3 regions of the Sphaerochaeta associata genome follow, and region 3 is predicted to be linked to each of the others. Evidence: riboswitches for the same ligand, from Rfam matches in the RefSeq annotation. Region 3 holds a riboswitch; each other region holds the start of a gene.
The links. Region 3 has a riboswitch for cobalamin ahead of MUG09_RS00045 (ribonucleoside triphosphate reductase). Riboswitches for the same ligand answer to the same signal wherever they lie in the genome.
Positions count from the first base shown of each region.

Region 1: another riboswitch for cobalamin. It lies ahead of MUG09_RS03335 (TonB-dependent receptor plug domain-containing protein); the one in region 3 lies ahead of MUG09_RS00045 (ribonucleoside triphosphate reductase).
Region 2: another riboswitch for cobalamin. It lies ahead of MUG09_RS08185 (ABC transporter substrate-binding protein); the one in region 3 lies ahead of MUG09_RS00045 (ribonucleoside triphosphate reductase).

Region 1 is NZ_CP094929.1:726,614-737,229, forward strand. It holds gene MUG09_RS03320 (biopolymer transporter ExbD) at 1-231, opposite strand, end outside; gene MUG09_RS03325 (biopolymer transporter ExbD) at 228-581, opposite strand; gene MUG09_RS03330 (MotA/TolQ/ExbB proton channel family protein) at 560-976, opposite strand; gene MUG09_RS03335 (TonB-dependent receptor plug domain-containing protein) at 980-2,887, opposite strand; cobalamin riboswitch at 2,988-3,167, opposite strand; gene MUG09_RS03340 (GntR family transcriptional regulator) at 3,241-4,380, opposite strand; gene MUG09_RS03345 (TAXI family TRAP transporter solute-binding subunit) at 4,672-5,697, opposite strand; gene MUG09_RS03350 (TRAP transporter permease) at 5,737-7,701, opposite strand; gene MUG09_RS03355 (HAD family hydrolase) at 7,715-8,383, opposite strand; gene MUG09_RS03360 (DeoR/GlpR family DNA-binding transcription regulator) at 8,924-9,655, opposite strand; gene MUG09_RS03365 (ABC transporter substrate-binding protein) at 10,189-10,616, shown strand, end outside.
Region 2 is NZ_CP094929.1:1,761,906-1,772,521, reverse strand. It holds gene MUG09_RS08225 (YesL family protein) at 1-200, shown strand, start outside; gene MUG09_RS08220 (CYTH domain-containing protein) at 202-783, shown strand; gene MUG09_RS08215 (heme-degrading domain-containing protein) at 768-1,262, opposite strand; gene MUG09_RS08210 (Gfo/Idh/MocA family protein) at 1,266-2,234, opposite strand; gene MUG09_RS08205 (hypothetical protein) at 2,284-3,027, opposite strand; gene MUG09_RS08200 (lysophospholipid acyltransferase family protein) at 3,030-3,701, opposite strand; gene MUG09_RS08195 (ABC transporter ATP-binding protein) at 3,698-4,468, opposite strand; gene MUG09_RS08190 (FecCD family ABC transporter permease) at 4,461-5,441, opposite strand; gene MUG09_RS08185 (ABC transporter substrate-binding protein) at 5,438-6,310, opposite strand; cobalamin riboswitch at 6,366-6,565, opposite strand; gene rnhA (ribonuclease HI) at 6,605-7,054, shown strand; gene MUG09_RS08175 (chromate transporter) at 7,051-7,605, shown strand; gene MUG09_RS08170 (chromate transporter) at 7,602-8,147, shown strand; gene MUG09_RS08165 (tetratricopeptide repeat protein) at 8,113-8,691, opposite strand; gene MUG09_RS08160 (uracil phosphoribosyltransferase) at 8,691-9,755, opposite strand; gene MUG09_RS08155 (adenylate kinase) at 9,971-10,600, shown strand; gene MUG09_RS08150 (LacI family DNA-binding transcriptional regulator) at 10,602-10,616, opposite strand, start outside.
Region 3 is NZ_CP094929.1:4,467-15,082, forward strand. It holds gene rnpA (ribonuclease P protein component) at 1-288, shown strand, start outside; gene yidC (membrane protein insertase YidC) at 393-2,216, shown strand; gene jag (RNA-binding cell elongation regulator Jag/EloR) at 2,270-2,959, shown strand; cobalamin riboswitch at 3,025-3,213, shown strand; gene MUG09_RS00045 (ribonucleoside triphosphate reductase) at 3,283-5,358, shown strand; gene MUG09_RS00050 (anaerobic ribonucleoside-triphosphate reductase activating protein) at 5,355-6,059, shown strand; gene metK (methionine adenosyltransferase) at 6,049-7,191, opposite strand; gene MUG09_RS00060 (helix-turn-helix domain-containing protein) at 7,403-7,924, shown strand; gene MUG09_RS00065 (MFS transporter) at 7,893-9,116, shown strand; gene MUG09_RS00070 (adenosine kinase) at 9,093-10,109, opposite strand; gene murA (UDP-N-acetylglucosamine 1-carboxyvinyltransferase) at 10,203-10,616, shown strand, end outside.

The sequences.
Region 1 (10,616 bases), 720 kb from region 3:
CTCTTCTACCTGCTCGATGGTAAGGAGCCTGCCTTCCTGATAGATTTTTCCATCCTTCGCTATATACAAGGTTGGGATGGTGCTCAAGTCAATCTTCTGTGCCTGGGCTTGTGCAGGATCGAGCGGAACGGGAGTCTGGAAGGAGGTTATTGCCATAATGAGGAAGAAGAGCAGCAAAAGAAAGGCAATATCGGTGAGGGCGGAGGGCGGGGTAGGTCTCTTCTTCCTCATGGCACCACCTCCAGACTCAATGAACTGAGAGGATACTGCTCAAGCAGGGACAGAAATGAGACAACAGTCTGCCAATCTGTTGCTGCTTCAATGGATAACGTGAGGTGGGGTTTTTGGTTGAGGAAAGGAGTCAATTCAGCATTGTTCAGGACTCTATCCTGGAATAGAACCGTTTCATCTTGCTTGAGCGTCAGCTCAAGATGTTCTTGGGCTTCTCCAACAAGAATGGAGCTGTTGCTTGTGTTCAGATCAAGGCTATGGGAAGCTGTAACGCCTGAGAGCAGGAGAAAGAAGATAATGAGAAGGAATGCGATGTCGCTGCTTTGGCCTAACTCTCTTCTTTTTCGCATAGTGCTCCTATGGCAAGGTCGAGAGCGAAGCTTGCGATGGTAGCCAGAATGGAGATGACCAGGCCGAAGGCTGTAGTGAAGAGGGCTTCATACAGCCCGGCTGCAACGACCTGCAGCTGAACCGATGAAGCCTCGGAGACCGACTTGAACGCCGTAATCATCCCGGTGACGGTTCCGAGGAAGCCGAGGACCGGGGCGATCATGGCGATCAGGTCGAGAATGCTCAACGGTTTCTCCACCTGTGCTTTCACCACCGGTTCATGCTTTCTCCAAAGGATGATCAGCGTGATGGTTCGTTCAACACTGAGCACGACTGTGATGACCAACAGGGCGTAGAGCGGCCACATGACCGCTCCTCCTTGTTGCATGATGGTGATAAGGTTGGTGGTTTTCATACGCTAAAACCGTAAGGTACCGCCGAGGCGAATCTTTGTACCCGGCATAGGATAGCCGGAAACCAGTTCGTAATCGGTGTTTAGCAGGTTGTCCACGGCAAGGTAGGCTTTCAAAGCTTTGCTGACCTGCATGGTGACACTGAGATTGAGCAGGAGTGCACTGTCGAGGGTGCTCGATTTCCCCAAGTACTCTCCACTGATGACACTTTCAAAGCGGTCGAGGGTGAAGAACAGTGAGCCTTTGACGGTATGTTTTCTGATTCCCGTTACCTCAACATTGTCAGAGAAGGTCTTCCCTGCAGAGAGGTCGAAGCTCTTGTTGTAGAGGTAGCTGGCTTGGATGTTGAAGATTTTAGAGAGTTCTAGATTGAGGGATTGTTCGGTCCCGAGGTAGACACTGTGAGAGATGTTTATTGGCATACTGACTCCGCTATCTATTGCATTAGAGATGTTTCTGCCAAAAAGCGTTGCCTCGTATGAAAGGTTCCTTTGTTTGTAAGTGATTCCGAAATCTCCATTAAAACCTTTTTCGGGCTTGAGATTTGGATTACCTTGAAATGTTCCCCAATATCCATAATCGGTATAATCGGTGAAAGGCCAATACAATTCAGAGAAGGTTGGATTTCTCTCCGCGTAACTGATGGTTGCCTTGAAATCAAAATTCCTCATCGGTGTATAGATTGATCCCAGAGAAACATTGGGTGAGAGAGCATTCAAGTCACTTAGGTAGGCGATGTTCAAGCTGGGATGCAGAGAAAGCGTTCCATCCAAGAGGTAGAGACTGCCATGGGCCGATGTCGAGATGGCATGGCGGGTTTTTTGGCCTACATCGGTGCTGTCGACGTAATCGAGACTATAGAGAAGGTCTGTCTGGAGTGCATACTGCTGGTCAAGGTTCCAGACTCCTTCCACTTTTGCAGATGCATTGTATTTGTTGTGGGTGCTGTCTCCAGACCCCACATCATGATTGTACGTCTGTCCAAATGCGTAATGTAAAAGAGTGGAAATGTTTTCTATGAATTTATTAGGTTCGGCAACGTTAATGGTATTGGTACTGCTGACAAAAACATCCTTCATGAAATTATTGGGAGTACTATTTGTTGCGGATCCAGGTACTCCGAGATTCTTGTACACAGCGAAGTTTTGTGTGTTGAACTGCAAAGAATCAGAGAACGCACGGTTGTAGTTAACTGCTCCATGAGCTTCGTAGACTTGGGCATTGTCTCTGAGACTACGAGTTGACCCATTGCTGTATGTGTACGCATTTTGAGCGGCAAGTCCTCCTACTGTGGCAACAAGTTCATTGTTGGTGTAGGAGAAATCGAGCTTCTGGCTGTCTACCAAGGAGAGCCAATTGCGTGAGTCTGCTGCACCATAGGGTTGGGGAAGAAAGGAACCATTCTCGAAGGTAAGTGCAAATGGTGTATCACTTTTCTGCCCATTCTTGGTGATGATGTTCACCATACCCCCGATGGCATTGGTTCTGCCAAGGTTTCCCGGTCCGCTTTTTACTATTTCTATGCGCTCAATAATGGAGACGGGAATAATGGAGAGATCGACAGTCCCCTCATGAGCCGAGGAGAGCAATACTCCATCAAGGTAGACGAGGTTCTTGGAAGAGGTGGCGCCACGGATGACGACATTTTGCAGCGACCCCAAGCTGCCTACTGAGTTAAATGAAACTCCGATTGCCTTTCCTACGAGCTCTGCCGTTGTTTGGGCATTATAGACTGCTATCTGTTCTTTGGTGATGACAGATACCGAGGATGCTGTGTTTGTTTCAGCTTCGGCAAGTGAAGTCTCAGCTATGACCAGTTCATAGGCTGTTCCAAGGTCGGTGATGTCTTGTGCTGCGAAGAGATTTGAGAGAGCGAGCAACAGGACCAGAGAGAAGATTCCGCGCTTCTGCATGAAGGGCCTCCAGAAAGTGGTGTCTGGGTGCAATACTTCATGGAAAGGGGGAGTTTATACCGAGGGTATACTCGTGTCCTGGGTGCTGTCTCTTTTTCCACGAAGAATTGATATCTGGAAACGTCTCCTGGCTTACGACTCTTTTTACTGACAGGCCTTCTCATCCGAAGCGGACAATGGCATATCTGCGTTCATCATCGATTACAGTGGCGGGACCGCCGGGGAATCACACCCCGTTCCGTTTTTCCAGATCCAGCGGTTCTTATCCTAAAAGAATGAAGGGGGGAGGTCAAGGGAGGAGGTTGGTATCGATTGCCGCATGGTCGAAATCCTGAGAAAGTACGGTATGACACCTATTGCAGTGTAGAACATTCTGATATAGATCCTCTGACTACCAGCTTTGAAGGAAGCAGAATATGTTCAACCGGGTGTGAGCGATCACTAATAAGCTGAATAAGGAGCTCCGCAGCCTTTCTTCCTAATTCAAAAGTGGGGGTCTCCACTGAAGCAAGCGGGGGCTTCAATTGATTTGCAAAGTTCACGTTGTCAAATCCTATGACCGAGATATCCACTCCAGGTTTACGCCCGAGTTCTTCCAGTACATGGATGAGATCGGCGGCAATAAGGTCATTCAATGCAATGATTGCAGTGACATCTTTTGCTGCTGCAAGATACTCATGAATCTGGTTGTGTACGAATGTCTTTTCTTCGGTAGTCTGCTCAGCCCAATACAACGAACGGGTATCGACTAAATCAAGAAAGATATTCTTTAGATGCACCGGTATATCCAAGTCTCTGCACGCCTGGAAAAAACCCTCGATTCTGTGTTCGATTGAAGTCTTTGTTAGCGAGGGTTTGGATACCAATCCAATTTTTCGATGCCCTTTCTCATAAAGGTATTGAACAGCTTCATATGCCCCTTTTCGGTTGTCCATTTCCACGGAGTTGCATGGTGCATATTTATAATATCTGCCGGTCATAACGAATGGAATATGCTTCTCGATGAGTTTGAAAATCGCTGGATTGTACATGGATGCAGCAGTGGGGTGGATAATCAAACCTTCGACCTGGCGCTCAATCAAGGACTCAATTATTTCTTGCTCTTTTTCAATGTTATCGTTTGTCAGATGCACGGATATCGTGTACCCCTTCTTTTCAAGAACCTCTTGGACTCCCGTGATTATTTTCCCGATAAAAATGTCTGCAAGTCTCGGTACTATGATACCGATTGTCACATTTGCATGCGGGTCGGAAGATTTTTGCTCAGAATTGGTAATGAAGGTACCTTTTCCTCTATATCTTTCCAACAATCCCTCGCGTTCAAGTTCAAGTAGGGCTTGTCTGACGGTTGGCCTGCTTACTCCAAATTGAGTTGCAATCTCCTGCTCGGTGCTTAACTTCATTCCGGGAGCCAACCGCCCATCTTTGATTTTCTTGCGAATATCATCATAGATTTTCAGGTACTGGGGACTGCCATTCATATACTCTGTCATCGTATTCTCTCCGCTCCAAAAGCATTCACAATGTAGAGGAATTGATAATTTGAAAACTATAGCAGAATGTTACTTTTGTAAATACAATTCGCGAATTCTGCGATTTTTGTTAAGCTTGATGCCAAATTGGTGAAAACCCTATCGAAGATTCATTCTTTCTTATTGACAGTACGATGGAAGAATAATCTGTGCCATTGATTTCTTGCTGATCCGAGGAAGGCGTAAGAAGTACACTACTCCAATTCCAAGTAAAACTCCCAGGCAATTATCTGCCTGGGAGTACGTAACCATTTAGTTGAAAGCTGCAATGCCTGGGAGTCCGATTTCGTTATAGTAGCGTAATGCACCCTTATGGAGCGGTACGCTGATACCCTCCAGCATCTTTTCTGGAACGATTTCCTTGAAACCTTTATTGACGTTCTTAAGGGCATCAAGATTCTCGTAGAATCGCTTGATGAACTCATAGACAACAGCTTCAGGGACATCGGCATTAGCAAACAAAACAGCATTGTTTCCAAAGGTTTTTACATCGCGGTCGAGATGGTCGTAATAAGACTTATCCAAGACCTGCTCTGTATATGCCCCATTTGAATTCTCAATGATCTTCTTAACAATAGCACTGGGAATGTCAAGGAATACGCAATCTTTGGAAGCGAGCAAGTCAAGAACGGTAGCAATCGGAGCCTTACCATTCCAAATGAATACATCAAGCTGGCCATTTTTCATCATCTCTGTCTGCTCCGCCCCCTTTACCTCGATACCTGTGTACTCTCCAGGTTTGAGTCCGAGAGCGGCCATCAGAGCCAGCGCATCGAACCTGGATGTCCCACCAACTTGTCCGATTCCAATTTTCTTTCCTTTGAACATTGCATAGGAAACTTCGGTAATCGGAGAGTTTTTCAAAACGATGACGTGAGTCTTGTTGCAGGACAGTGAAATCACACCAAGGCACTTTTCCGCTTCCAGACCAGTGTAGTCACCTTTCGCATAATACCCATCGGAGAGCATCAGGTTATTGGTGAAAGCAATCTCAACATCACCTTGGGCGACCAGGCCAACATTCTCTGCATACCCATTGGTAGCCTCTGCAACCACTGTGAGGTTGCTGCCACTACTATTGATTATTTCAGAGATTTGAGCGGCTTGCTGATAAGAAGACTGTCCGATTGGGTTTGCTGCCAATGAAATGGTAGTCTTCGTAGTCAATCCCTTGAATTCTCCTGCTGGTTCAGCCTGGGGGGCCGCCTCCTTTGACCCTGCAGCAAATACCGACAGTGTAACGCAGAGCATCAACAATACACATAGGACTTTTCTCATTTTCTTTCTCCTTTTTTCTACTATCGTCTGATCTATTGATCAAGCAAGCTGTTTGAGGCGATTTCTTCTGGCCATGATCAAGTTGACTAGTCCAATGCCAATGATGATTGTGTAGCCTACTGAATCAGTCCAAATACCTGGGTATATGCACATAAGCCCGGCACCTATGGTCAGGACTCTCATGAGTGGATGTAGTTTGGTTTTGAAATACCCTACAATACCTATGCTTAAGCCGAAGCATCCGATAACACCCGAGATGAAAGCAAGAATGATTTGTGATGGTGTACCGATGCCGATTAATTCCGGTGAATATACGAAAAAGATAGGTGCGATGTACGTTACGATTGCCAGTTTCACGGCTAGCATTCCAATTTTTATAGGACTTGCATTTGCAATACCCGCAGCCGTATAGGCAGCCATCGCCACCGGTGGGGTGATTGAGGATAGACAGGCTCCGTAGAACACAAACATATGTGCTGCAAGCTCAGGGACTCCTAATTGAGTCAAAGCCGGAGCAACCAATACTGCAACGAGCATGTAGGCCGGTGCAGTCGGAAGACCCATTCCCAATACGAAAAGAGCCACTTCAGTCAGCAGAAGTACGACGATTAATCGCCCTCCTGAAATGCTTATAATAAGCGAACTCAGTTTCAGTCCGAGCCCTGTAAGCGATATTATGCCAATAACACACCCTGCTGCAGCACAGGCGGTCGCAATGCTCATGACACCCTTGCACCCCTTTATCAGTGAATACACGATGGTTTTGAAACTCATACGGGTGTTCTTGTTCACGAAGGAAAGCGCTATGGCAAATGAGGTGGCGAACAGGGCAGTGTACATTGCACCATATCCCATTACAATCATCGCTATCAGCACAAACAACGGTATGATTGAAAGCCCATATTTGCGAAGTGTCTTGCGGGCATCGGGGATATCTTTTGCATCCATACCGGTGAGACCCCGTTTGCTGGACTCGTAGTGAATCGAGAAGTACACGGATATATAATAGAGAAGGGCGGGAATAATGGCAGCGGCAATAATCGCCTTGAAGGGTATGCCCAAAGTTTCAGCGATGATGAATGCAGCTGATCCCATAATCGGGGGCATGATCTGACTGCCAGTTGAAGCAACCGCCTCAACAGCTCCTGCATATTCGGGGGAATAGCCGGCTTTTTTCATGAGTGGAATCGTGAAAACACCTGTGGTAGCGACATTGGCGGATGCACTGCCGCTGATGCAACCAACGAGAGCACTCGAAACTACTGCAGCTTTTGCAGGACCTCCGATACTTTTTCCGGTAAGGGCGAAGGCAATGTCCATGAAAAGTTCAGAACCACGTGTTGCTTCCAAGAAAGCACCAAAGATAACGAACATGATGATGATCGTCGAAGCTGTCCCCAGCGGAGTGCTGAAAACACCGGCAGAGCTTACGTAAAGCGTTTTAACAATTCTCGTCCAGGAGTACCCTCTATTCCAAAGTGATCCAGGTAAATACTTTCCGAAAAGTGCATACACTATGAATACCCCTGCAATTATCGTGATTGCTGGCCCCATGATTCTTCTGGCAGCTTCAAGCACCAAGAGAACCCCAAGCGTTGCAACGATGAGATACAAGGGGGGGAAGGCCCCATAGGTTGTTCCCATTTTCGTGTAGTTGAATGCCGTAAACGTATAGACAAGGCCTGAGAGAACGGCGAACAAGACGCCGGTAGATTTCATGATCGGTCCGTATTCTTTCCGTTTCTTCGTGAATGCATTCAGAAAAACCATAGGCATAACAAACGCAAGAAAGAAGCTTCTTTGGATTACATCCGTCAACAAACCGGTAAAGCAGGTATATAAGGTGAAAAACCCCAACCCTAAAGCCAGTACATCTTGTATTGTTTTGGCAATGTAGAATGACTGAGGTTTTGTATTGCCTTCCAATGTGGCGGCTACCTTGATTTCCAGAACCTCATCTTCTTCATGCCGCTTGAAAAGCCGACTTCGTTTCTTCTCTTTCATAACAACTCCTGTCCTACAAAGCCATAGCCATAGTATCTATATCGTTTGACAGCTCTTTTGCAGAGCTGTAGAAATGTTTGACAAAGGTATGGTCGAACTGCTCTTTGGTTGTCCCGCCGCGAAGCATGGCTGAGAAATCGACTCCGGCTGCCTTTGCAGCGCCTTCATCCACCAGGCTGTCACCTATATACAGGGCATCCTGAGGGCCGACGTCTAAAACCTTTAGCACTGTAAAAAGCCCGGAGGGATCGGGTTTTGGCGCTGCAACATCCTCGCACCCCACCACTGCACTGAAATATTTTGCCAGATTGTACTTCACCAAAGACTGCATCAAAACATCACGAAGTTTCAAAGAGAGCAGGCCGATCTTTATCCCTTTTCCTGCAATATTTTCCAGGCAAGCGGGAACATCGGGGAAAATCTCGGTTTTCTGTGCCATTCGTGTACGGCAGAGCTGTCTATAGTGCGTTCGCATGTTCAGAATGTTTTGTGGATTGTTCTCTCCGGTTACATGAGACAACATCACTTCATGGGTATTCCCAATCACCGGAAGGACATCCTTGAAACTCATTGATGGATACCCGAAATCGTTGGCACTAACATTGAGCAATTCCGCTATGACTTTTGCTGAGTCGGCAAGTGTCATGTCAAAGTCGAAAATCAATGCTTTGTATTGCTTCATTCACTACCTCACAATGTGGGAATCCCATAAAACATAGATATTCATAAATTAACAGCACCACTACCGTTACGAAATACATTACCTATGCGATATCTTGCTTTAGTTGGAAACTAATGTAATTACATTACATTCTTCATTGCTCCAGAAATTCCAACCAGTCTGGATTTCCACTCCTGATACATTTTGAAATCTTTTCACACTTTGGGCTAATATTCGGATTTGTCCTGTATTGCTTGCGGAATATGATTCTTTGTAAATACTAGAATGAGAATATTGATTTGTCAAATAAAATATTATGTATAAAAGTAAAAACTAATTAAAAATGTAAATACAAATAAGAACAAATAACTGAATTAATGGATCGTGACTGTCGTATAAGCAATTTAAGCGATATTTCAACACTTGTAGGTATGTAAAATGCGAGAAGCATTCCTGAGCATGGATCCTCGCCTTTTCAATCGCTTCTGGCAGAAACTCGGAAGCTGTTCCTTTCCTTGGACGTAAGCAAATCGTTCCATAATCCGAATAGGCGTTTTACGACTAAGAACAGAAGACACGTCCGCCAACAGCAGAATACTTTTCCATAAAATCTGCATTCGGCATCTTCTCCGTGATGACTGCGTTGATTCTGTCTATCGTGCAATAGGTCAGCAGGCAGACTCTCCCGATTTTTTGGCTTTCAATCATCAGGTATACCAAATCACTCTTTTTTGCTGCAGCTTCCTTGATGGCGAATTCGTACGGTGCGGCTTGGGTGGCTCCGTTCTGGACGGTAAGCCCGGTAGAAGCCATGAAGGCCTTCCGTATGTTGTACTCCTTGAGGATGTCCGAACCAGTCTGCCCGGTAAACGAATAGGTGAGACGATTGAGTGTTCCTGAAATGGCTATTACGGTAAGGTTCGGGTATGCAAAGGCACGGGTGATTACGTCCAACGAATGAGTGATGATCGTCACATTCTTGCGATCGCCCAAGAAATCAATCAATTGGCAGGTGGTGGTTCCCGCATCAACGAAGATAACATCTCCATCTTCTACCATTGAGGCTGCATGCTTGCCAATCCGACGCTTGACTTCCGTGTTGACCGATGATCGCTCGGTGAATGGGGGAGGTATGCGGTTGTATTGAACACTTACTCCTCCGTAGATTTTCTGTATGTCCGAGCGTTCACAAATCGCCGTAACATCTCTTCTGACGGTATTTTTCGATACATCAAAGGCCGCGCAAAGTTCATCCAGGGAGACTGATTTCTTATCCCGAATGTATTCTTCCATTTTTACTAGTCTATCTTCTTTCATGATGTACCTGCTTTCTGAGTTAACCAAAAGTTAACCACTTGATAATGATATGGTTATATTTCTTAGCAAGTTTATCATCAACAGGTTGAATTGGCAATGAAATGATGAAAAGGTAATCGCACTAAGTTTCAAATTGTTATTGCAAGGTTCCCGTGTTTTGGAAAGATTGTTCTACTAAATAGCATAAGTAAAATACTTAATAGGGTTTATTGCCTTTTCTATATGCGATATTTCATGAAAAACTCCAAAGGATAGGTTGGTATGGTGTACAAAAGGTAACTACTTCAACCTACTTTTTGTCACCTGTATAGAAGAAAAATGAATAAGATACAGCAAAAAAAGATTTACAAGTGTAGGAACTGACCCTATACTTTCACCAAGATGTGACAAAAAAGAACCAAAAGTTAACCATTAGTTTGGTAACTTGTTTGGATAACGTGAGCAAATGAGTTGTGGGCATATTCCATGACTGATTGATACATATGTGCTGTTCGAAAAAGGAGAAAGAAATGAAAAAACTCGTAGTGGTTCTTCTGGCATTTTTGCTCATCGCGAATCTTGCATTTGCAGGTGGGGCTCAAGAAACGAAGAAAGCCGTTGCTGCATCAACTGAGGACATGACATGGGGACTCAAACCCTTTGATACACCGCAGAAACTGCGCATTGGCTTCTTCACAGGATCTCCGTTGTCCTATCCATACTTGTTTGCTGACAATCTTGGTGTTTTTGATGCACTCAATATCGATGTTGAGTACACTGCATTCACCAACGGACCAGCTATGATGGAAGCAAATGCTGCTTGGGACATCGCATCCTGTGGACTTGGTGGTATAGCTCTGGGCTTGGCCAAGTACGATAACCTCACGTTGATGGATGTCAACGATTACGAAGAGAATATGGCAATTTTTGCTCGACCAGGTTCGAAAATTGCTGCAGA
Region 2 (10,616 bases), 1.8 Mb from region 3:
CCGGTCTTGCCCCTGGTGTCACGGGCATGCACCTTGCTTCCAGCGATGCTGTGAAGCTCTTGATGCTCAAGTACGACTACCTGGAAGAGCATGCAGATGCCGATAGGAAGCACCTGCCTTGGGATGAGCTGCTGTATGAGGAACGCGAGTGCGTCGGTCACCGTTCATTGAAGAACATGATTTTCCCTTGGAAGGATTGACATGGGCATCGAGGTGGAGCTGAAAGCACATGTACGGGACCCGATAAGCCTGAAGATAGAATTGGAGGCGCTCAAGGGCATCTCTTCACCGCGCTGTGAGTACAAGGAAGATGTATACTACTGTCTGCCGAACGAGGATGCCCTCTTTCGGCTCAGAAGGGAGAGCAGCGGATCCACTTTTTCTGCGTTGGAAGGCCAGCTTGTTTTCACCAGAAAATACAAAACGCTGAAGGACGGCATCGAGGTGAATCAGGAACTGGAGTTCACCTCACATGACAGCCAGTTTGAACAGGCCCACGCCTTCTTCTTGTCGCTGGGATATGAAATCTACATCCGCAAGACCAAACGGGGTTACGCGTACTCCTATTCGATTTCCAGCGAACTACCCGCATTGCATCTTGAACTGGTGGAGGTCCCCCCATTGGGATGGTTCTTGGAAATGGAGTTCGTTCTCACCGATGAAACGAAGGTCCCCGTAGCGAGGACCTTCCTGCTAAACATGCTTGAAATGCTCGGCATCGACCAAGCCGACATTGAAAGCAGGTACTATATGCACCTGCTTGCTTCTCAGTCTACCGGATAACGCGGTACATCCTCGACCACCAGATATTTGCTGATGCATCGGATCAACACCTCGTGATCCTCGACGTCCCTCAGGCCCGAGACCATTGCAGCTGCAACACATCCCACACCCTCTACAAAAATCGGGAATCCACCGCCGCACGCAACAAACAGGGCTGGGTCCAATCCGCGCTCGGCAAGAGTCGCCCCCCGCTTCTTCAAGAACAAGGAGTAGCGAAGCGTACTCATCTCAAAATGCTGGACGGTGCGGAATTTGCGGTCTATCCACCCGTCATTACCCAGATTGGTTCCCTCAAGGGCATAGTGGAACAGTGTCTTCCCACTCAGTGCCTTGATGGAGATGGCAATCTTCAAGTCATTGTCCATTGCATCGGCAACAAAGATTTTTCCCAGTTCCCATGCATCCTCACAGGTGAAGGTCTCAAACTTGAGCAGTTCTTCCTGTGCCATCAAGATCGCCATTCTCTCTTCCAATTCCATTGCTCACTCTCCCGGGAAGCGGATACCCCACTGAGAGCGCAGTGTATCCATCACTTCCATGACTTTGATGATTTCGCTGTGAGGCATTTGCTTGCACTCAAGCTCTCCTTCCTCGATTGCCTTTCGGCATGCTTCAACCTGGTGTTCGAAGCCGGTAATGAACTTGAAAGGCTTGTAAGTCTCCACCAGATTGTAGTCTTTATCGTAGACGTTGATCCCCTCGCAATTGTTGATATTGAGGAATTCGATGAAACCCCTGCTGCCGAAGATGGCTCCGCGACGGTCCGATGTGCTGACCATGGAGGAGTGCAATACCGCCATCTTGTCACCTTTGAAAGTGAGGGTGATGGAATTGGACTCATCCACTCCGCTGTCGGTCTTGATGCAGCTCGATTCTATACTCTCGATGTTGTTGCCGAATACCATCATGGCAAAGTTGATGGGGTAGACTCCGACATCCAGGAGGGCTCCTCCGGCAAGGGCCGGATCGGTAAGCCGTTTGACTCCCTTGACCGGATAACATAAGTTTGCAGTGAGTGCGTGCGGTTCCCCGATGACCCGACGTTCCAGAATTTGATCGAGCACCAGACGCATGGGAAGGTAGCGTGTCCAAATGGCTTCGGCTACGAGCAGTTTCTTCTCCTTGCCATAGGCAAGCACCTTCCTGGCTTGGTCCGCATTCATGGTGAAGGATTTTTCACACAGCACATGCTTGCCTTTCTCAAGGCACATCATCATATGTTCAAAATGCAAGGAGTGGGGGGTGCATACGTACACGAGATCGATCTCAGGATCACTGAGCATCTCCTCGTAGGACCCATAGGCTTTGCGTACATTCCATTTCTGGGCGAAGTCGCGTGCTTTCTGCAAATCGCGAGAGGCCACAGCATGCGCCTCGACATGTTCCATTTCACTGACCGTAGCGGCCATTTTGCGAGCTATATTGCCGGCTCCTAGAATTCCTAGTTTCATATGGCTCCTCCTGCCTACCAGTATAGGGGCAACAGAGGGTCTTGAAAAGTCAAATCATCACGGCATTCAATTGGGATGCAAAGGAAAGCAATCCGACCAAGGCGAAGAGCGAGGTTGTGTGCATGCGGGAATCTTGTTTGCTCACAAGGGCAACGATGGACCAGAGGCTGAAAAGCAAGGCCCTGGTCACACTCTCAAAGCTCAGCGAAGAAACCAGGGAGAGAAGAGGGAGAATGGCGGCGAGAGCCAGGCTGACCTGAAGCGAAAGCTGGGTTCTGCCCAACAAGAAGAGCAGGCACAAGGCAACAAAAACCAGGGAGAGGGATTGTGTCAGCTGTAACTTGGTGCTGTCAAAGAAGGCTGTGATACTGAGATTGATGAAAGCTAAAGCCAGAATCTTGCTTATTTCCTTGAGATTGGCGAACACAAGGCTGCTTCGCTTGTCACGGTGCATGAAGTGATGGAGGGATGAGAACACGAAGACCGCCGCCATCAGGGAGAGGGCGAGCAGCAAGGAGAGATTCACCGTGTCTGATTTCATCATGCGCACGATGAAGGAGGCCAACAGCCAAACCGCAACAAAAGCGGAGGCAATGTCCAGAATGCCATTGAAAATGGAGAGTGGATGATAGGCTTGTTTGGGGCCGAATGTATCAGCATCGTACTTGAAATTGAAAGCCGTACCATTCTTCAGTTCGGCCTTGAAGGTGAGTTTCTGCACCGATTGGGCATGGTCGGCTATCTCCAGCACTTGTGTCTTGAATTCAGAAAATACGTTCTGTAGATCATCCATGTTCAACTCCAGAATTTATCGGTCTTGATTTCTTGAATCAAGGCATCAATTCGTATGCTAAGCTCATCAAGAATTACCTGACAAGCCTTGTCTCGATCCACCTCTGCCAACGAGAGGGCAGCATTGAATTCCATCGGTTTGCCCATATTTGCATAGTAGTTGCGGCTTACCACCGTCATGGTTCTGCCTGCCGCCCGACTGACTTTGCTTCTTACCCTTCGTTTGGGGGCTATGAGCCCGATGGGTATGACAGGGCAGGGATAGGCGAGGTATATCTCTGCAATGCCTCTCTTGAATGCCATCAAGGTTTCCTGTGTATTCAAGGCACCTTCAGGAAATATGTACACGCTTTCCCCCTTTTTCAAGTAGGAGACGGCCGTTGCAACCACCGCTTTACGGTCCTCCTTGGTGAGGGCCCGTATCTGCTCGGTCCAGCCGAGAAATGAACCGACTACCGGAATTCCAAATCCGGGTCCGATGACAATGTGCATAATGTCATCGGCCAAGGTGGTCACAAAGTGTACATCACTGCTGCTGAAATGGTTTGAGCAGAAGATTTTCGGACCTGCAGGAAGTTCGCACTCCTGCCAGGTCTGGAAATCATAGGAGAGGGCAAGGATGATTTTCACCACCCTGCGGTAGGTTCGGTGCAGAAAAAGCCGAAACGCATTCATTGCGATGAGCCCTTATAGGTAGGAAGCCAAAGCATGCGATCGAGTGTCGGATCATAGACTTGGTGGGCATCGATGTCGTACACATCGCGCAGCAGGGTCTCGGTGAACACCGTCTCGGTCGGGCCGTAGGCTACGACCTTTCCTGTTTGCAGTACCAAAGTCGTCTGACTGTAGATCTGCACCAGCAACAGGTCATGCAGTACGCATATCACCGTATACCCTTTCTCTACCAGACGGCAGAGCAGTTCCATGATCGAGCGCTGGTGTTTTACATCGAGGTGGTTCACCGGTTCATCAAGCAACAACACCTTTCCTTGTTGACAGAGGGCACGAGCCAGCAGAACACGTTGCAATTCGCCTCCACTGAGCTCTGTTACCAGCTTGTCCCCAAGGTGTACGATATCACACTCCAAGAGGGCCTGCTCGACGCTGCGGCCGCTGTCTTGCCCCCCGTAGGCATACCGTCCCATGCTGACGGCCTCGGTTACCGTGAAGGCATAATCGAGTTTCCCGTTTTGAGGGACAAAGCCCAGGTGCTTGGCCAGCTCCTTTTGATTGATGGTTGCAACGTTCCTGCCTTCAAGTAAAACCTTGCCATCGATCGGCTTCAAATGTTTATAGATGAACTTGAGCAACGTAGACTTGCCGCTTCCGTTGGGCCCGGTCAGGGCGATGAAGGATCCTTTGGGGAAGGCAAGGTTCAAATCCTCAAAGACCGACTGGCTTTCATAGCCGCCGTACACGTGGGAAAATTCGAGGCTAACCATAGAAGTACCTTCCTCTGCGAAGCAGGTAAATAAAGAGAGGAACCCCCAACAAACTGGTTATGATACCCACGGGAAGCTCTCCCGAGGGCAGTAACATTCTCGATATGGTATCACTGGAGAGCAAAAGCAAACCGCCCAGTAAACTGGAGGGAAGCAGCAGGTGTCGATGCTTCGGCCCGACCATAAGCCGGGTTGCATGCGGTGCCATCAAGCCGATGAACCCGATTACACCGAAGTAGGAGACACAGAGGGAGGTGGAGAAAGAGGCGAGCAGCAAGAGGCCCAGACGGGTTCTTTTTACCGAGAGTCCGCCTGCTCGAGCGGATAGCTCGTCGAGCAGGAGCATATCCATACTGCGGTGCTTCAAAGAGAGCGGAATGAAGAGGACAATCCAAGCAATGAGTACCACAACAACCTGGGCATAGGTGCTCATTGAGAAACTTCCCAAAGTCCAGTAGAGAATTCTTTGGTACTGCTCCTTGTGAAGGAACATGAGCAACGTCATGGCAGATGAGAGGATATAGTTGACTGCGACCCCGGTAAGCAACAGTGTGGTGCTGCTGCTTTTGCGACGTGAAGCGAGTCCAACGATGCACAACGTTGTACCAAGCGCTCCCACCAGTGCACTGACAGGAAAGCCGAACAGAGGGGCCATGCCGATGAAAAGGGCAACGGCAACGCCGAAGGAAGCTCCCGAGCTGATTCCCAGAATAAAGGGGTCGGCCATAGGATTGCGCAGAGCAGCTTGAAACACTGCACCGCTGAGACCCAGGATTGCTCCGGTGAAAAAGGAGGAGAGAATTCTGGGAAGCCTGAGCTGAAGAATGATGTAAGCCTTATTGGCCGGTGCAGTTTTTCCCATGAGAATGGATACAGTATCGGAGAGACGAATGTTTGAAGGTCCGAGGGTAAGGGAGAGCAACATTAAGAGTAAAATTGTCGCTGTCAAGGCTGGGACCAGCATCCGCCTCATTGCATCTGCTCCTGATGTATCAGATTATAGAGTTCCTCCAGAGCCTGGGCGCTGCGGGGGCCTTGCCTGCTGATGAGGTCTGCATCGAAGATCCTGATGGTGCCGCTCAAATCTGCATACGGTTTTGTGGTGGTAAATTCCTTGAGCGTCTGCTCCCCTGTCTCCCCCCATCTGGGACTGAGCAGGATTACCTGGGGATCGTGGGACATCAGAAGCTCTTTGCTGTATGTCCAGTTTTGTGCGTCATCAGCTATGTTGATGCCTCCGGCAAGGCTGACCATTTCACTGAGAAACGTCCCCTTGGTGGCGCTTGAATCGAAAGAACCGAAGTCCAAGGCTACATAGACGGTAGGCTTAGCTGATTGTTGAGTCTTCAGTACAACGTTGCGTACTACATTTTGCATGGAAAGGATCATCAACTCGGCTTCGGCGTCCTTGCCCGTACGACGGGCAATTTCACGGATGAGGGTGTAGGTCCCTTGAAAATCCTGTTGGGTTTCGAGGGTCAAGACATCGATTCCTGCTTTCTTAACAGCATCCAGGAACTGTTCGGGTACAAATGCGCTGCTGATGACCAGATTCGGCTCAAGAGAAAGAAGCATCTCAAGTGAAGGGTTGTACAACGTCCCCACCGAGGGAAGCGTAGTTGCAGTCTCGGGATAGTTGCAGTAATCGCTTCTTCCGACCAATAATTCACCGGCGTCCAAGGCGAAGATGGTCTCGGTTACATTAGGTGAAAGACTGACAATCCTCAACTGCTGTTGCTCCATCGGTTGTTCCTCGGCCCCTCTTGCTGCAAGTCGGGGAAGGATGAGGCAGAGAAATAAGGAGAAAACGAGGAGAAAGTGTTTGTATGAGTGATTGTGCATAACGCCCCTTCATAATATGGGCATGGAACATACCCTGACCTATACTCCGTAGGTCGTCGGAAATTATCCATGTCAGGTCTCCTGGCTCAGGCATACCCAGAATCTGCGACTTCCCGCATTACAAATTCTTGCAGTGTCTCTTTTTGCAGATTCCCAGCCTCTACAGTGGCGGGACCGCAGGGGCTTGTACCCCTTTCCCTTGGCATGGACAACCTTATCCTACGGAGTTGTCCAACCTTCTGTCAAGAGTTAGCATGGTTGACCACAACCGGCCTCTATATTACTATCCGCCCTATGATGTACAACCAAATTGAGATCTATACCGATGGTGGGTGTCTAGGCAATCCGGGGCCTGGCGGATGGGCGTATGTATTGAAGGCTGATGGAGCATTCGAGAAAGAGTCAAGCGGCAGCGAACGTGATACCACAAACAATCGTATGGAACTCACTGCGGTGATCGAGGCGTTGAAGGCCTGCCGGCCGCTGGGAGCAAAAGCCATTGTGATCAACACGGACAGCCAGTATGTGAAGAACGGCATCACCAGTTGGATCAAGAAATGGAAGGTCAACGGCTGGAGGACTGCAGCCAAGGATCCGGTGAAGAATAAGGAATATTGGGTGGAACTCGACCGTCTCAATGCAAGTCTTCCCGTCCAATGGAACTGGGTGAAGGGACATGCGGGCATCGAGGGCAACGAGCGGTGCGACCAGTTGGTACGTCAAGCGATGGATGCCTTGGTATGAAGTCCAACTCAACAAGCCTGTGGGATTTGTACATCTCGTTTTTCAGGATAGGAGGACTGACCTTCGGCGGCGGCTACGCCATGCTTCCCATGCTTCAACGTGAGGTCATCACCAAACACAATTGGGTGACCGAGGAAGAGGTGCTGGACATCTATGCCATCGGGCAATGCACGCCGGGCATTATTGCAGTTAATACCGCCACCATGATCGGATACCGAAAACGTGGCATCGCTGGAGCCATTGCTGCAACCTTGGGCGAGGTGAGCCCATCGCTTCTCATCATCACGTTGCTGGCGACCATCCTGTTTCATGTTCAGGAAAATGTCTGGGTTCAACATGCATTTGGAGGCATACGGGTTGCAGTTTGCGCCTTGATAACACAATCGGTACTATCGCTTGCAAAAAAAAGCCTGATCGACCTCCCAACCGTTTTGTTTTATCTGGCGGTGGTGCTCTCTACATTCTTTTTGTCGGTATCACCGGTAGTAATAGTGCTATTCGCCATCTTTTTCGGCTTGAGTGTACAGGGCGTAAAACGGAGGGTTCGATGATATATCTTCAGCTGTTCTGGGAGTTCTTCAAGATCGGACTCTTCTCCATCGGAGGAGGTCTGGCAACCCTCCCGTTTCTTTATACGCTTGCCCAGACGCATCCCCATTGGTTGACGGCAAAGACCATTGCCGACATGATTGCCGTAAGCGAGTCAACACCCGGTCCGATCGGGATCAACATGGCAACGTTTGCCGGCTATCAGGCTGCAGGTGCATTGGGTGGTCTCATAGCCACCTTGGGGGAAGTAACCCCCAGCGTGATAATTATTATTTTCATCGCCCGGTTCTTGGGTAAGTTCGATAAGAACCTCTACGTCAAGGATGCCTTTTACGCATTAAGGCCAGCGGTGGTGGGCTTGATCACCTTTGCCGGATTGAGATTGTTGTCGGTGACACTGTTTTTCGAGCACACTCTCAAGGTGAAGGAAGCTGTATTGTTCGCAGTACTGGTTGTTCTGGTGTTACGGTTTAAGAAGGTGCATCCTCTGATCTGGATAGTGATCGGAGCTACTGCAGGTCTTCTGCTTGCCCTTCCTTCGTAAGGAAGGAGAGGGCGAGTGCATACCAGGAATTATCTCCTGACAACCGGCTCAATACCGTCAAAGCCCGCTTCTCATACGCTTTCTCCTGCAACAGGCCGAGGGCCAGATGCTTTGCACTTTCAGTTTCGTTCCAAGTGAGAGCAGCTTCCATCACATCAGCTTGTGTCTCATACGATGCACGATCGAGGGCGAATATTCGATCGTACGTTTCCAGCGCTTTTGGATACTCCTCCTTCTGTGCATGTGCTTGGGCTTTCAGTAGTAAAAATGAGAGATTGAAGCTAAACGTTTCAAAGGCATTTTCACTGAGTGAAATGACCTGATCATAGTCACCTTGGAGAAAGAGCGAGAGAAGGTGGTTGTAGCGATAGGTATGATTGTTGCTATCCTTGTCGCTTGCCTCGGCAAACGACGCGCCGGCAGATGCAAAATTGCGAGATTGCAACTGCTCATACCCCAGTCCTGCCAGTCTGGCCGCCTGATAGGATCGGCAGGAGACGAGCAACAGTGACGAACTGAGTACGAGCAGCAGAAGTTTTTTCATCAGTTTTCTAATACAGTCTTCTCAATCTCCCTCACCTGTGAGCGGTAGAGGTTGGTGATTGAACTTCCGTAGTCGGCCACCAATTGTATGATGTTGCGGGGATTGTCGTGCTCGTCCTTGCCGTTGAGCCGGTCACCGGCATCACCGAGGCCGGGGAGGATGTAGGCTGCGTCGTTAAGCACGGGGTCCATCCACAGGGTATACACTTGGGCACCTTCAATGGCTCGGGCGATACGCAACGAACCCTTCAGTGCGCTGATGACATTGATGAATTTAACCGACCTGGGCTGAACGTTGTTGTCCTTCAGGTACTTTACGATTGTCACCAGTGAACCTCCGGTGGCATTCATCGGGTCGGCGAAGATCAAGTCCTTGTCGTTCAAGGATGCAAGATCGAAGTAAGACTTGTCCAGATCCAGGATATAATCCATGTTGGACTCCTTCTTTGAATCATCACGCTTGATCTTGAACAGAGCGAAAGGAGTGACGAAGTCGTTGGAGGAGTACTCCTGGATCTCCTTGCTGAGAATCATGCTCGGCAGCAACGCCCCCCTGAGCATCACGCACATGACGCTGTTGTGAATGAACGAGTCGACATCAGGAATTCTATGCACTGCATAATTGCGTACAGGATCGGTGACCGGAGTCTTGGTGATGATCGATCGTTTGGTAGGGAGTGCGGCATCGGCATATACATGGGAGAAGAGCATCTCATACGCACGCTGGATATAGTAGAGGAACTCCTCATGCCCGGTTGACGGATCGCGAAGCTTTGCTATGAGGCGGCTGGCCTGGCCGTGCTGCTCCTGGGGCGTCTCGAACGAATACACGTGAATATTCGGTTCTTCGGCACAGATGTTCTTCAGAAAGCGACCGATTTCTCCAGCGCTTTCGACCAATCCTTTGCGGGCTTCCTCAAGCTGCATCACATCGCTTGCACTCTCAAGAATCGAGCAATGGTACAAAGATTTCTTGTACAGCTCATCGACATGTGCAATCTTTTCTTTATCCGAATCCTTGAGATACCCGTCAAGGTCTGTGGCATGAAGGACAATTTTATTCATCAGTGCTTTTCTCCTGTTTCGCTAGCGATTCTACCCGATGACCGTCCTTTTTACAAGGAAGGGTTCACTCCTTCACAAGCACCGGCACCTCCCTGTCTGCCAAAGTAGGTAATTTCAAAAAAATTGCTATAAAACAATCGACTAATTTTGCAACAGTGGTGCAAAAAAAGAACGATTGTGTTAGCATGACCCTATCTTCTGTTGTGAGGTGAACCATGAATCTAGTATTTCTCGGCCCTCCGGGTGCCGGAAAAGGGACCATTGCGTCCGAAGCAAAGAATCACTTTGACATCCCCCATATCTCCACCGGGGATTTGTTCCGCAGCCACATCAAAGGCGGCACCGAGTTGGGTAAACAGGTGCAGGCCATCCTTGCAAGCGGCGACCTCGTTCCCGACTCTGTTACCATCGCCATGGTGGAGGACCGATTCAAGCAGGACGATGCAAAAAAAGGGTTCATTCTTGATGGATTTCCCCGGACCATCGCCCAGGCGGATGCTCTTTCAAAGATGAAAAACCTTGATTTCGTGGTGAATTTTGTGCTGAACAGAGACCAGATAGTTGCCCGCCTGAGCGGGAGACGGATGTGTAAGTCAACAGGAAGAACCTATCACATTCTGTACAATCCTCCGAAGGTTGAAGGCCTTGACGATGAGACCGGCGAGCCCTTGATACAGCGCGATGACGACAAGCCTGAGGCAATTCTTAACAGACTTGCCGTGTATGAAGCACAAACCGCCCCTCTGATCGAATATTATCGAGAGCGCAAGCTTTTGCTCGACATCGATGCGGCACCCTCTCCCCTAGAGGTTCTGGCTACTCTGATCGAAGCATTGAAAAAGTAGATTATCGGCTCTTCAG
Region 3 (10,616 bases):
AAAACAGGCAGGACATACGCCTGCCGTGGTTTAAAACTGATTGTTAGCCAAAACCAGCTGGATGTTGACAGGATTGTAGTTATACCCGTCCGTCACTATGGAAGCGCTGTTCAGCGTAACAGAATACGCAGACAGATCAAGGAAATCTGGCGAAATGAAAAGCCTCGGATGATCCCCGGTTACGATTTTGCATTCATCGTATATCCAGGAAAGGTTAATGACCATACATCCCAAAAAAAACAACTCCTCTCTCTCTGTGAAAAGGCTGGGGTCTTCCTCGAGCCTTAAGACTTTCTGTTAGTCTTTCCCCACTCCTGTTGTTGCAGAAATTCGTTATGTACCTATCTTTCCTGTGATCGTTTTCTCACCACACCCCATCATCAGGAGCAGATATGGACAAAAATACCATTCTAGCCATAGTTCTTTCCGTATTGGTCATTACTGTCGGTATGACCATTCAGACCACGTTCTTCGCCCCCGATCCGGCGACACAGGCAGTTCAGCAGGAAGCTCTGCAGCCCGGGACTTCCCCTGCCGCCGCCACCACCACGCTTGAACCTGCCCAGTATTCACAGATTCCCTCCAATATTGCATGGAACAGCAAGCTTCCGGGCTCGTTGGTATCGGTGGGTAACCAGGGATCGAGTGCACCTTTCACCTTCTCAACCGAATACTTCATCGTTGAGTTCAATCCAAATGGCGCATCCGTCTCCTCCTTCAAGCTGAGAAAACACCTTGATGAAGGACAGCCGGTGGAACTGCTTTTCAAAAGTCAGGAATCCAACGATGCATTCCTGCTTTATGCCGGAAAGGATAAGACCAACCCCATTGATGCCAATTTCAGGTATCAGATCAGTGGAAACAAAGTTATTTTCACCCAAGAATTCGCCCTCCTTTCCGAAGACGGCAAGCGTGCAGGTGATCCGTTCACCCTCACCAAGACCTATACCTTCGGCAGTGAGGACTACTTGTTTCAGATCGACGTGGCTACCAAGAACAGCGTAAACAAGGCTGTTCCCCTCTCGTTCGAGAATGCAGCCTACACCTTGGCCTTTGAGCCCCAGATCGGCCCTTCTTTTGCTTCGCTTGACAACAACTACAACTATAGAAGGTTCTACGTCAAGGAAGATGGATCTTCCAAGAAGAGTCAGGTCAAGCTCAGCAATGGTGCCTATACCACCACCAAGCCCCTCTCCTGGGTGGCTCTGGTCGGCAAGTATTTCTCCATGATTGCAATTCCCGACGCCACCAACTACACCGTCAGCCTGTCCGAGGAAAGTGATGCAGGATTGCCGCTCCAGTCAAGTATGTACTTGACCCGACCGGCCATCAGAAGCGCATCGCAAACCGATACGTTCCGCTTTTATGCTGGGCCTCAGCTCAAGGGTGACATGGCCATCTACAACGATGCGTCACAGAATAGCTTCGGGGTTGCAAACCTCCAGCTTGAACAGGCATTGGACAGCAGTTCCTGGCTTGGTTGGCTTGAGACCATCCTCAAGACCATCCTGAACCTTCTCTACAAGGTGATTCCCAACTACGGTGTGGGCATCATAATTCTCACCTTCCTGCTCAAGATGGTGCTGTATCCCATTTCCAAGAAAGGCATGGAGTCCACGGCAAAGATGGCCTCCCTCTCACCTAAAATGGCTGAGATCAAGGAGAAGTATCCGGACAATCCGACCAAGCAGAATGAAGAGATGGCTACCTTGTACAAGAAGGAGAAGATCAATCCGATGGGCGGCTGTCTGCCGATGCTGCTCCAGTTCCCGATCCTCATCGCCTTCTACGGACTGCTCAACAAGCACTTTGAACTTCGTGGTGCCATGTTCATTCCCGGTTGGATTCCTGACCTTTCCATGCCGGATACCGTATTCACCTTTGGTTTCAATCTTCCCTTCCTGGGCAATCAGGTGCACTTGCTGCCGATCATTTATACGGTCAGCATGATTTACTCGATGAAAATCACCCAGAATGCCTCGACTGCAGGAAGCCAGCAGAGCATGATGAAGTTCATGACCTACGGCATGCCCTTGATGTTCTTCTTTGTTCTGTACAATGCTCCCTCCGGTTTGATCCTCTACTGGTCGGTCATGAACGCTCTCTCCATCTTCCAACAGTTGTATACAAACAAGAAGAAGAGCAAGGAGGCAGCTGAAGAGAAGAGCTCCAATGTGCAGCAGTTCCCCGGCCCCAAGGGGAAGAAGCGGACCTAGTTCCCACAAGAAATTTCACCTGGGGGACCCGGTCCCCCGAACGGAGTAGCTATATGATGAAAGAATTCGAAGGACGTACCGAGCAGGAAGCTATTGCAAAGGCAGTAGAAGAACTGCACATTGAGCGGGAAGATTTCGATGTAGAAATCGTCGAGCCTGTCCGCAAGGGACTGTTCAAGAAAAGCAATGTAAAGATTAGAATCCACTTTGAAGATGAGAATGATGTACCAGAAGAAAGTTACGATGTTCAGAGTACGCAGGACGAGGAAGAGCTTGATGCTCCAATCAACAGCGACCTCGAGGACAAGCTCCTGCTGTTCGTAGCAACCATTCTCGAGAAGATGGGATACCAGGGTAAAGTTTCCATCTCCTTTCGCAAAGCCCGTAAGCTTGGCTTGAATATTGAGAGCGACAACTCCAGTATCATCATCGGCCGCAAGGGAAAGAACCTTGATGCCATCCAGCTGCTGGCCAATGTATATGCCGGTCAAATCGATCCTGATTTGAAGGTCATCATCGACAGTGAAAACTATCGCATGCGTCATGAGGAGCAGTTGATCAGGATGGCTTTCAAGACAGCCGAACAGGTCAAGAAGAGCGGCAGAAGCAGATTGCTTGAACCGATGAACCCGTATGAAAGACGGCTGGTGCACACCGCCCTCAACGATTTCGGGGGAGTGGAGACCAAGAGTGAGGGTGAAGGCTTGTACAAGCAGATCCGCATCACCAACCAACGACACTAAACCTGCTGGGGACTTCGGTCCCCGTTTTTTTATTCTGCTTGACAACAATCCTTATTGGACCTACTGTTAGTAGTGTACCGTATGGTACTAAACACTATATCTTGTGTGTATAGGAAAAGGGAAGTGGGTGAGAAGCCCACGCGGTCCCGCCGCTGTAAAGGGGAGATTCCGCTAAGAGCCACTGGAGTAATCCGGGAAGGGAGCGGGATTGATGAACCTGAGCCAGAAGACCTTGCCTGTACAGACACGCCGTCACGGAGTATGACAGGAGCGTGTGCCAATGCAGCACCGTTGCTCTGTCCATACTCCGTCAGGAGGAAGCCATGCAACAGCAGGTGGTCAAACGGGACGGGCAGGTGGTTCTCTGCGAGGTTCAGAAAATCATCAATGCAGTCAACAGGGCAGCAGTAGCTGCAAATCAGGATGTCGATGCCTTGGAAGTGGCAGCGTTGGTACTTGCCGACATGAAAGGCATCAATCCCATCACGGTCGAGCACATCCAGGACCTGGTCGAGCAAGCCTTGATGGCCAGCGGAGCAAAGGAAACGGCAAAGGCCTATATCCTGTACCGTAATCAACGGGAGAGGGTGCGTGAGGGCAAGGCCCTCATCAAGGCGACAAACGCCCTCTTTGACTCCTATTTGGGCCAGACGACCTGGCAGACCAAGGAAAATGCCAACACACGACGCTCGGTCAACGGGATGAACAATTTCATCCGCGAACGCTTCACCGAACAGTATTGGCTCAATGAAATCTATCCCAAAGAGATCAAGGCGGCGCATGAGAGCGGTGCCTTGCATCTGCATGACCTGGGCTTCTTCGGGCCGTATTGCTGTGGCTGGGACCTTCGGCAGCTTTTGGTCAGCGGCTTCGGTGGTGTTGAAGGAAAAGTGAGCAGCAAACCTGCAAGGCATCTACGCTCGTTTCTCGGGCAAATCGTCAATGCTACCTTCACGTATCAAGGTGAGTGTGCTGGAGCCCAGGCTTGGTCCTCCTTCGATACTTATACAGCTCCGTTCATCCGATACGACAATCTCTCGTATGCCGAAGTGAAACAAGCGATGCAGGAGTTCATTTTCAATCTCAATGTTCCCACCAGGGTTGGTTTTCAGTGCCCTTTCTCCAATCTGACATTCGATTTGATTGTACCCGCTTCTCTTCGGGATGTTCCGGTGATCAGGGGAGGGGTGGCACAGAAGGAGACCTATGGCATGTTCGAGAAGGAGATGTCGATGCTCAATCTTGCCTTCTGTGAAGTCATGGAGGAGGGTGATGCTTCGTCCAGGGTTTTCACCTTTCCTATTCCCACCTATAAGGTGACCAAGGATTTTCCCTGGGAGAGCGAGGTTGTGGATGCGATATTCTCCATGACAGCCAAGTACGGTATTCCCTACTTCTCAAACTATGTGAACAGCGATTTATCCCCCGAGGACGCCCTCTCCATGTGTTGCAGGTTGCGCCTCGATACTTCCGAACTCAAGAAGCGCGGTGGTGGTTTGTTCGGATCAAACCCTCTTACCGGCTCGATTGGTGTGGTGACGCTCAATCTTCCCAGGTTGGCGTACGAAACCGGCTCCGAGCAGATGTTCTTCCAAAAACTTCCCTCGGTTGCAGCACTTGCCAAGGAGAGTCTGGAGATCAAGCGCAAGGTCATTGAAGCGGAAACCGAGCGGGGTATGTACCCGTTCAGCCAAGGGTCGTTGGTTGATATAAAGCAAAGGCTTGGAAAATACTGGGCGAACCATTTCAGCACCATCGGCCTTGTCGGAATGGAGGAAGCCTGTTTGAATCTCTTCGGCCCGGAAGGTTCCTTGGTCACCCAAAAGGGACAGGAATTTGCCTTGAGGGTGCTCAAAACGCTGAGAGACCTCATCAGTGGATTTCAGGAAGAGACAGGAAACTTGTATAATCTCGAAGCCACTCCGGCCGAGGGAGCGAGTTATAGGTTGGCCCGTCTGGATCTCCAGCAGTATCCTGACATCGTCACAGCCGGTGAGAACGTCGGGTACTATACCAACTCATCGCAGCTTCCTGTGGGCTATACTTCGGACTTGTTTGAGACGCTGGAGAAACAGGATGAGCTGCAATGCCAGTACACCGGTGGAACGGTTTTACATCTGTATCTGGCACAACGAATCAAGGACGTTGATGTGGCCAAGAATCTTGTAAGAAAGACCTTCACCAGGTACAAGCTCCCATACGTATCGTTGACTCCCACCTTTTCCACCTGCAAGAATCATGGCTACTTGGACGGGGAGGTGGAACAATGTCCCTACTGCGGAGAAACTGCAGAAATATGGACAAGGGTGGTGGGGTATCTCAGGCCGAAGGGGGACTTTCATCCAGGAAAGCAGGAGGAGCACCGCCAACGCAGGTTCTATGAGGTTCAAGTTTCATGAACATTACAGCCTTGGAAGCCTGCTCCCTGCTCGATTATCCGGGCAGGTTGTGCAGTGTCCTTTTTTGTCGTGGTTGTAATTATGATTGCTTCTACTGTCATAATAGGTCACTTCTTTGTGAGGGATCGGATGCAATAAGCCATCAAGAGATAGAATCGTTCCTGCTAGAGCGAAAGGGTTTCATCGATGCCGTGGTGATAAGCGGAGGTGAACCCACCTTGCAGAAGGATCTTGTTTCTTGCATCGGGTTCATCAAGAATCTCGGATTCTCTGTAAAGTTGGATACCAATGGAAGCCGGCCCGAAGTGATGGTCGAAGTGATCGACTCAGGCATGCTTTCGTATGTTGCCGTGGATGTGAAAGCTCCTTGCTCTAGATACGGCGAGATGGCCGGAAGCAGTGCCGATGCTCTTGCTGTCAAGCAGAGCGTGGCTCTGCTTGCCTCGTATCAGAATCGATGCATCGACTTCAATTACGAGGTGAGAACCACCCTCGCTCCTTCATTGATGATCGAGGACATCCTTCGCATGGTGCAGGAGCATCCTCCTGTTGCTCGTTGGTATCTGCAGGAGTATCGGAAACCAAAGCAATACAAGGATGAGGATGAGCAAAAAATCAACCTCCCTTGCGTTTCGCGCACGGAGGTTGATCGGAATCTTGATTTGCTTAGGAAGTATCAGCCGAATCTGGTCATACGTTGATGATTTGTTCCCAGGGCATGGAGGCTTTGCCGAAGTGCCCGTAGTTCACATTCTGCTGATAAATCGGCCTGAGCAGGTCGAGGCTTCGGATGATGCCCGCCGGGGAGAGGTTGAACTTCTGCCTGACAAGGTCTTCAAGCTTTTGGTCATCCACCGTTCCTGTTCCAAATGTATCGACGTAAATCGAGATGGGATAGGGGACCCCGATTGCGTACGAGAGCTGCACTTCACAACGGGTGCAGTACTTGTTTGCCACCAGGTTCTTGGCGACGAAACGGGCCATGTATGCAGCTGACCGGTCCACCTTCGAGGGGTCTTTGCCGCTGAAAGCCCCGCCTCCGTGCCGGCCCATGCCACCGTAGGTGTCAACGATGATTTTCCGGCCGGTCAGACCGGTATCACCGCTGGGACCGCCGATGACAAATCGTCCGGTCGGGTTGATGTAGATTTTTGTCTTCTCGTCCAGAAGGCCGGTTTTCTCAAGCACCACCTTGATGACCTTCTCGGTCAAAAAGGAGATGAGATGGTTGCGGTCGGTCTCGGCGGTGTGCTGGTGGCTGATGACCACCGAGTCGATATGCACCGGCTTTCCATCCTGGTACAGCAACGATACCTGGCTTTTTGCGTCGGGGCGAAGAAATGGTGCAAATCCTTCCTTGCGAAGCCGGCTTGCTTCCATCAGAAGCTGATGAGCCCACATGACAGGAGCCGGCATGAGCTCTTCGGTCTCATCGCAGGCAAAGCCGAACATCATTCCCTGGTCTCCCGCCCCCTGCTCTCCGAAGAGAGAGGTGTCGGCGCTCACCCCCATGGAGATGTCCGCCGATTGGGTGTTTGTCAAATTGATGACCTTCAGGGTTTTGTAGTCGAAGCCGCATCCTTCTTCGGTGTAGCCGATCTGCTTGACGGTTTCCCTGACGATTGCTTCGATGTCCAAGGTGGCATTGGTGGTGATCTCCCCCCCGACAATCACGGTATCGGTGGTGGCAAACACCTCGCAGGCAACCCTGCTTTTAGGGTCCTGGCGGAGACAGGCGTCGAGAACGGCATCGGAAATCTGGTCACAGACCTTGTCCGGATGTCCTTCGCTTACTGATTCTGATGTGAAAATGTGTGATCCATGTGCTAACATACACCCTTCCTTTGAGAACTTGGGAAGGAGGAACTCAATTCTGAGAATTGTTGCGCTCCCCTTTTAGCAAGTTTCTTTAGTGACGCCCGCAAGCCGGGAGGCTATCAAATCGACGTCATTCGTAGAGGATACTAGCAGGGATGAGCAGATTGTACAAGGGTCGGGGTCTGCCTCTTTACATAACAATAAATGTTATGATATATAAATTGTTATGAAAGTACTCCAATTGAAAGATGACAACCAGCTGCAGATCTTCATGCACCCCAAGCGGCAGGATATTCTCCACCTGTTGAGCGTTGAGGGTCCGGCGACGGCAAAAATGGTCAGTGACGCGCTGAACATGACCCCTTCGAGTGCAAAGCATCACCTGCTCAAGCTCAAAGGACTTGGGGTGGTGGAAGAGGATCATACCCAAATCATCCATGGTATAACAGCCACCTTTTACAGGAAGGCGGAGATTACCGTCAGCTTTGGTGCCCTTGGACAGGATAAGCAGAAACTGGTGTCGGATTTTGTCTCTCACCGGATTCGTGATGAATTATATTCCAAGCCCAGGACACATCAGGATGAGGATGGTCACTTTGCAGCCGATCAGCTCTCGGGCATCGTTCACCTGAGCCGGGAACAGGCTGACCAAATCTATCAGCTCATTCGGTCCTTTATTGACGGGCATGAGCAGAGACAACAAGGAACAGAGGCGTATGCTTACTCGATGGTTGCCTACCGTGTCTAAGCCGTTCAGGCTGGCTCCCTACCTGGGCCTGCTCAGTCTTTCCTACCTGTCACTGGGTGTCACCATTCCAGCGATGAGCCTGATTGTCATCAGCAAAGGTTTCTCGCTTTCCCGGTTGAGTCTGGCCATGATTGTTTTTTCCCTCTCGGTGATGGCCTTCGAGGTTCCCAGCGGAATTTATGCCGATGCCAAGGGGAGGAGAAAAAGCTTTGCATTGGGTCTTGTACTCTCCTTGATCGGGACGTTGCTGCTTTTCAGCTCCTCGTATCTTTTGCTGTGCGCCGGTTTTGCCTGTACAGGAATCGGCAGGGCATACGCAAGTGGAAGCTTGGATGCCCTGATGATTGAGCGCGGACAAAGAGCCGGTAAAAAACTGGAGGATATTGTATTTGCCTTGGATGTGAATTCAGGTATTTCACTGAGCGTGGGGTCGCTGCTTGGCGGCTTGTTGTTAAGTCTGGGGGCCCAACTGGATAACTTGACTTCGTTGGTCCTGCTTGTCCGCGTATTTCTGGTTGCCTTGTCATTGCTTTTGCTTTTTCTTCTGATTCCCAAAGAGACGCAGACCCCTGAGGAGGCCTTCACCTTCAAAGCCCAGGCCAACGCTTTGGTCTCTGCACTCTCGAGCTCTCCGTTTTTACTCGCTTTCAGTCTCAGTGTACTGGTTCAAGGGGTGCTGCTTGCTTCGCTGGAGGGGTATTGGCAACCATATTTAAAGCAGCTGTTGGTCTCCGATTCCCAACTTTGGATTCTTGGTCTGATCTCAGCTTCAGTTTTTGCCGTCAGTGTACTGGGATCGATGATGGGCAAACGCTTACTATCGCATATGCGTCCGCCGTTGGTGTATTGCCTGGCCTTTGCCGGGATATTCGCTCTGCAATTGATGTTGTCACGCTCACATACCATCATACAGTTTTTGCTGTTTTATGAGCTTATCTATCTGCTGTTGGGTGTGGTTTCGGTGGTGGGTATGTACCTCTTGAACAAGAAAGCTTCCGATGCTGTGAGAACTTCGCTGGTCAGCGTCTCATCGTTTTGCCTGCAAACAGGCGGATTGCTGGCGAACCTTTTAGCCACGGTGGTATTTTTAGGCGGCGGCATCAGCAGATATTGGGTCATCACCGCTCTGGGTGGGCTGGGCATGATTTCAATACTCTCTGTCTGGTTGCTACAGCGAACGCCACGCACCTGACTCGAGCAGGTTTCTCAGTTCCTGTGCTTTCTCTTTACTGAATTGAGCCCCTCGCTGGGTGATGATTTCTCCTGCGAGAATGGAGGCGATGATGCCACAGTCCTGGATGGAGAGGTGGTGGTATCGGCCGTACAAAAAGCCTGCTGCATACACATCCCCGGCTCCGGTGGTGTCCACCGGTACCACCGGCCCTTTCACTGGAATGGCGGTGATGGTCCCTTCGTGGCAGATGAAGGAGCCCTTCTTGCCGTTCTTTACGATGGCGGTCCTGCAGAGTTTTCCCATCGAGCGGCAGCACTCATATGGATCGTAATTGTCAAAGAGAATTCGTGCCTCTTCCCGGTTTGCATACACGATGTCGCAACTTTCCTTGATGAGAGAGAGGAAAGGCTCGCGGTATCGGCCGACGGCGAAGGGGTCGGCAAGATCGAACGAGACGATGGTGTTGTGTTGTTTGGCGATGGAAAGGGCCTTCCTGATCGCACCTTGTTGGCATTGGGTGTCCCACATGTAACCGGTGAAATGAAAGAAATCCGCGCCTGCGACAGTGCTCTCACAGACATCGGCCTCCTCATACAGGCGGTTTGCCCCAAGGAAGGTGTTCATGCTCCGTTCGCTGTCCGGGGTGCTGAGGATGACCGTGGAACCGGTCATCTCCTTGTCGGTGGCCACCAGCTCGTCCTGTACTCCGAGGCTGACCAGCCGTTCACGGTAAATGGTGCCATTCTCATCGTTGCCGATTTTCCCGGCCAATGTCGCCGGTACTCCCAAGGATGCCAAGGCGATGATGGTGTTCGGACAGGAACCACCGCAGGAGTAGGTGGTCTTGCGCTGCTTGCTAAGCTGCAACAACTCCTCCATACGCTGACTTGAAATGAGCGCCATGGTTCCCTTGTGAATTCCCAAGTCTATTATGTCCTGCTCCTCGACGCTCACGATGATGTCGATGAGAGGATTTCCGATTCCATATACCATGTGCTGCATCTTGTCCATCTATGGATATTGTACCATCGCTGGTCCATACAATTCAACAATGACCTTGCGAAAGTGAAGCCTCGGAGGTAGGATGACACCAAGGGGGAGGCAATGGGCGAGTATCGTATCATCGGAGGGAAAGCAGCAAGCGGCGAAGTACAAATAAGCGGCAACAAGAACTCCGCCCTTCCGTGTCTCGCGGCCACCCTGCTGACAGATGAACCCGTTCATTTGTTGAACGTACCTGACATCGAGGATGTGCAGGTAATGCTTGAACTCTTGCAGGACCTGGGTTCAACGGTAGTGAGGGAGGATACCCACAGCTACACCATCACCACAGGGAGCCGCAGCGGCTTGCTCAAACGCAATCTTGTCGAGGCGATACGGGGCTCGATTCTTCTGCTCGGACCCTTGCTTGCAACCAACGATGAAGTAAGGCTCACCCCTCCTGGTGGCGATGTAATCGGACTAAGGCGTTTGGACACCCACTTCATGGGTCTCGCTTCGCTTGGGGCCGACTGTACG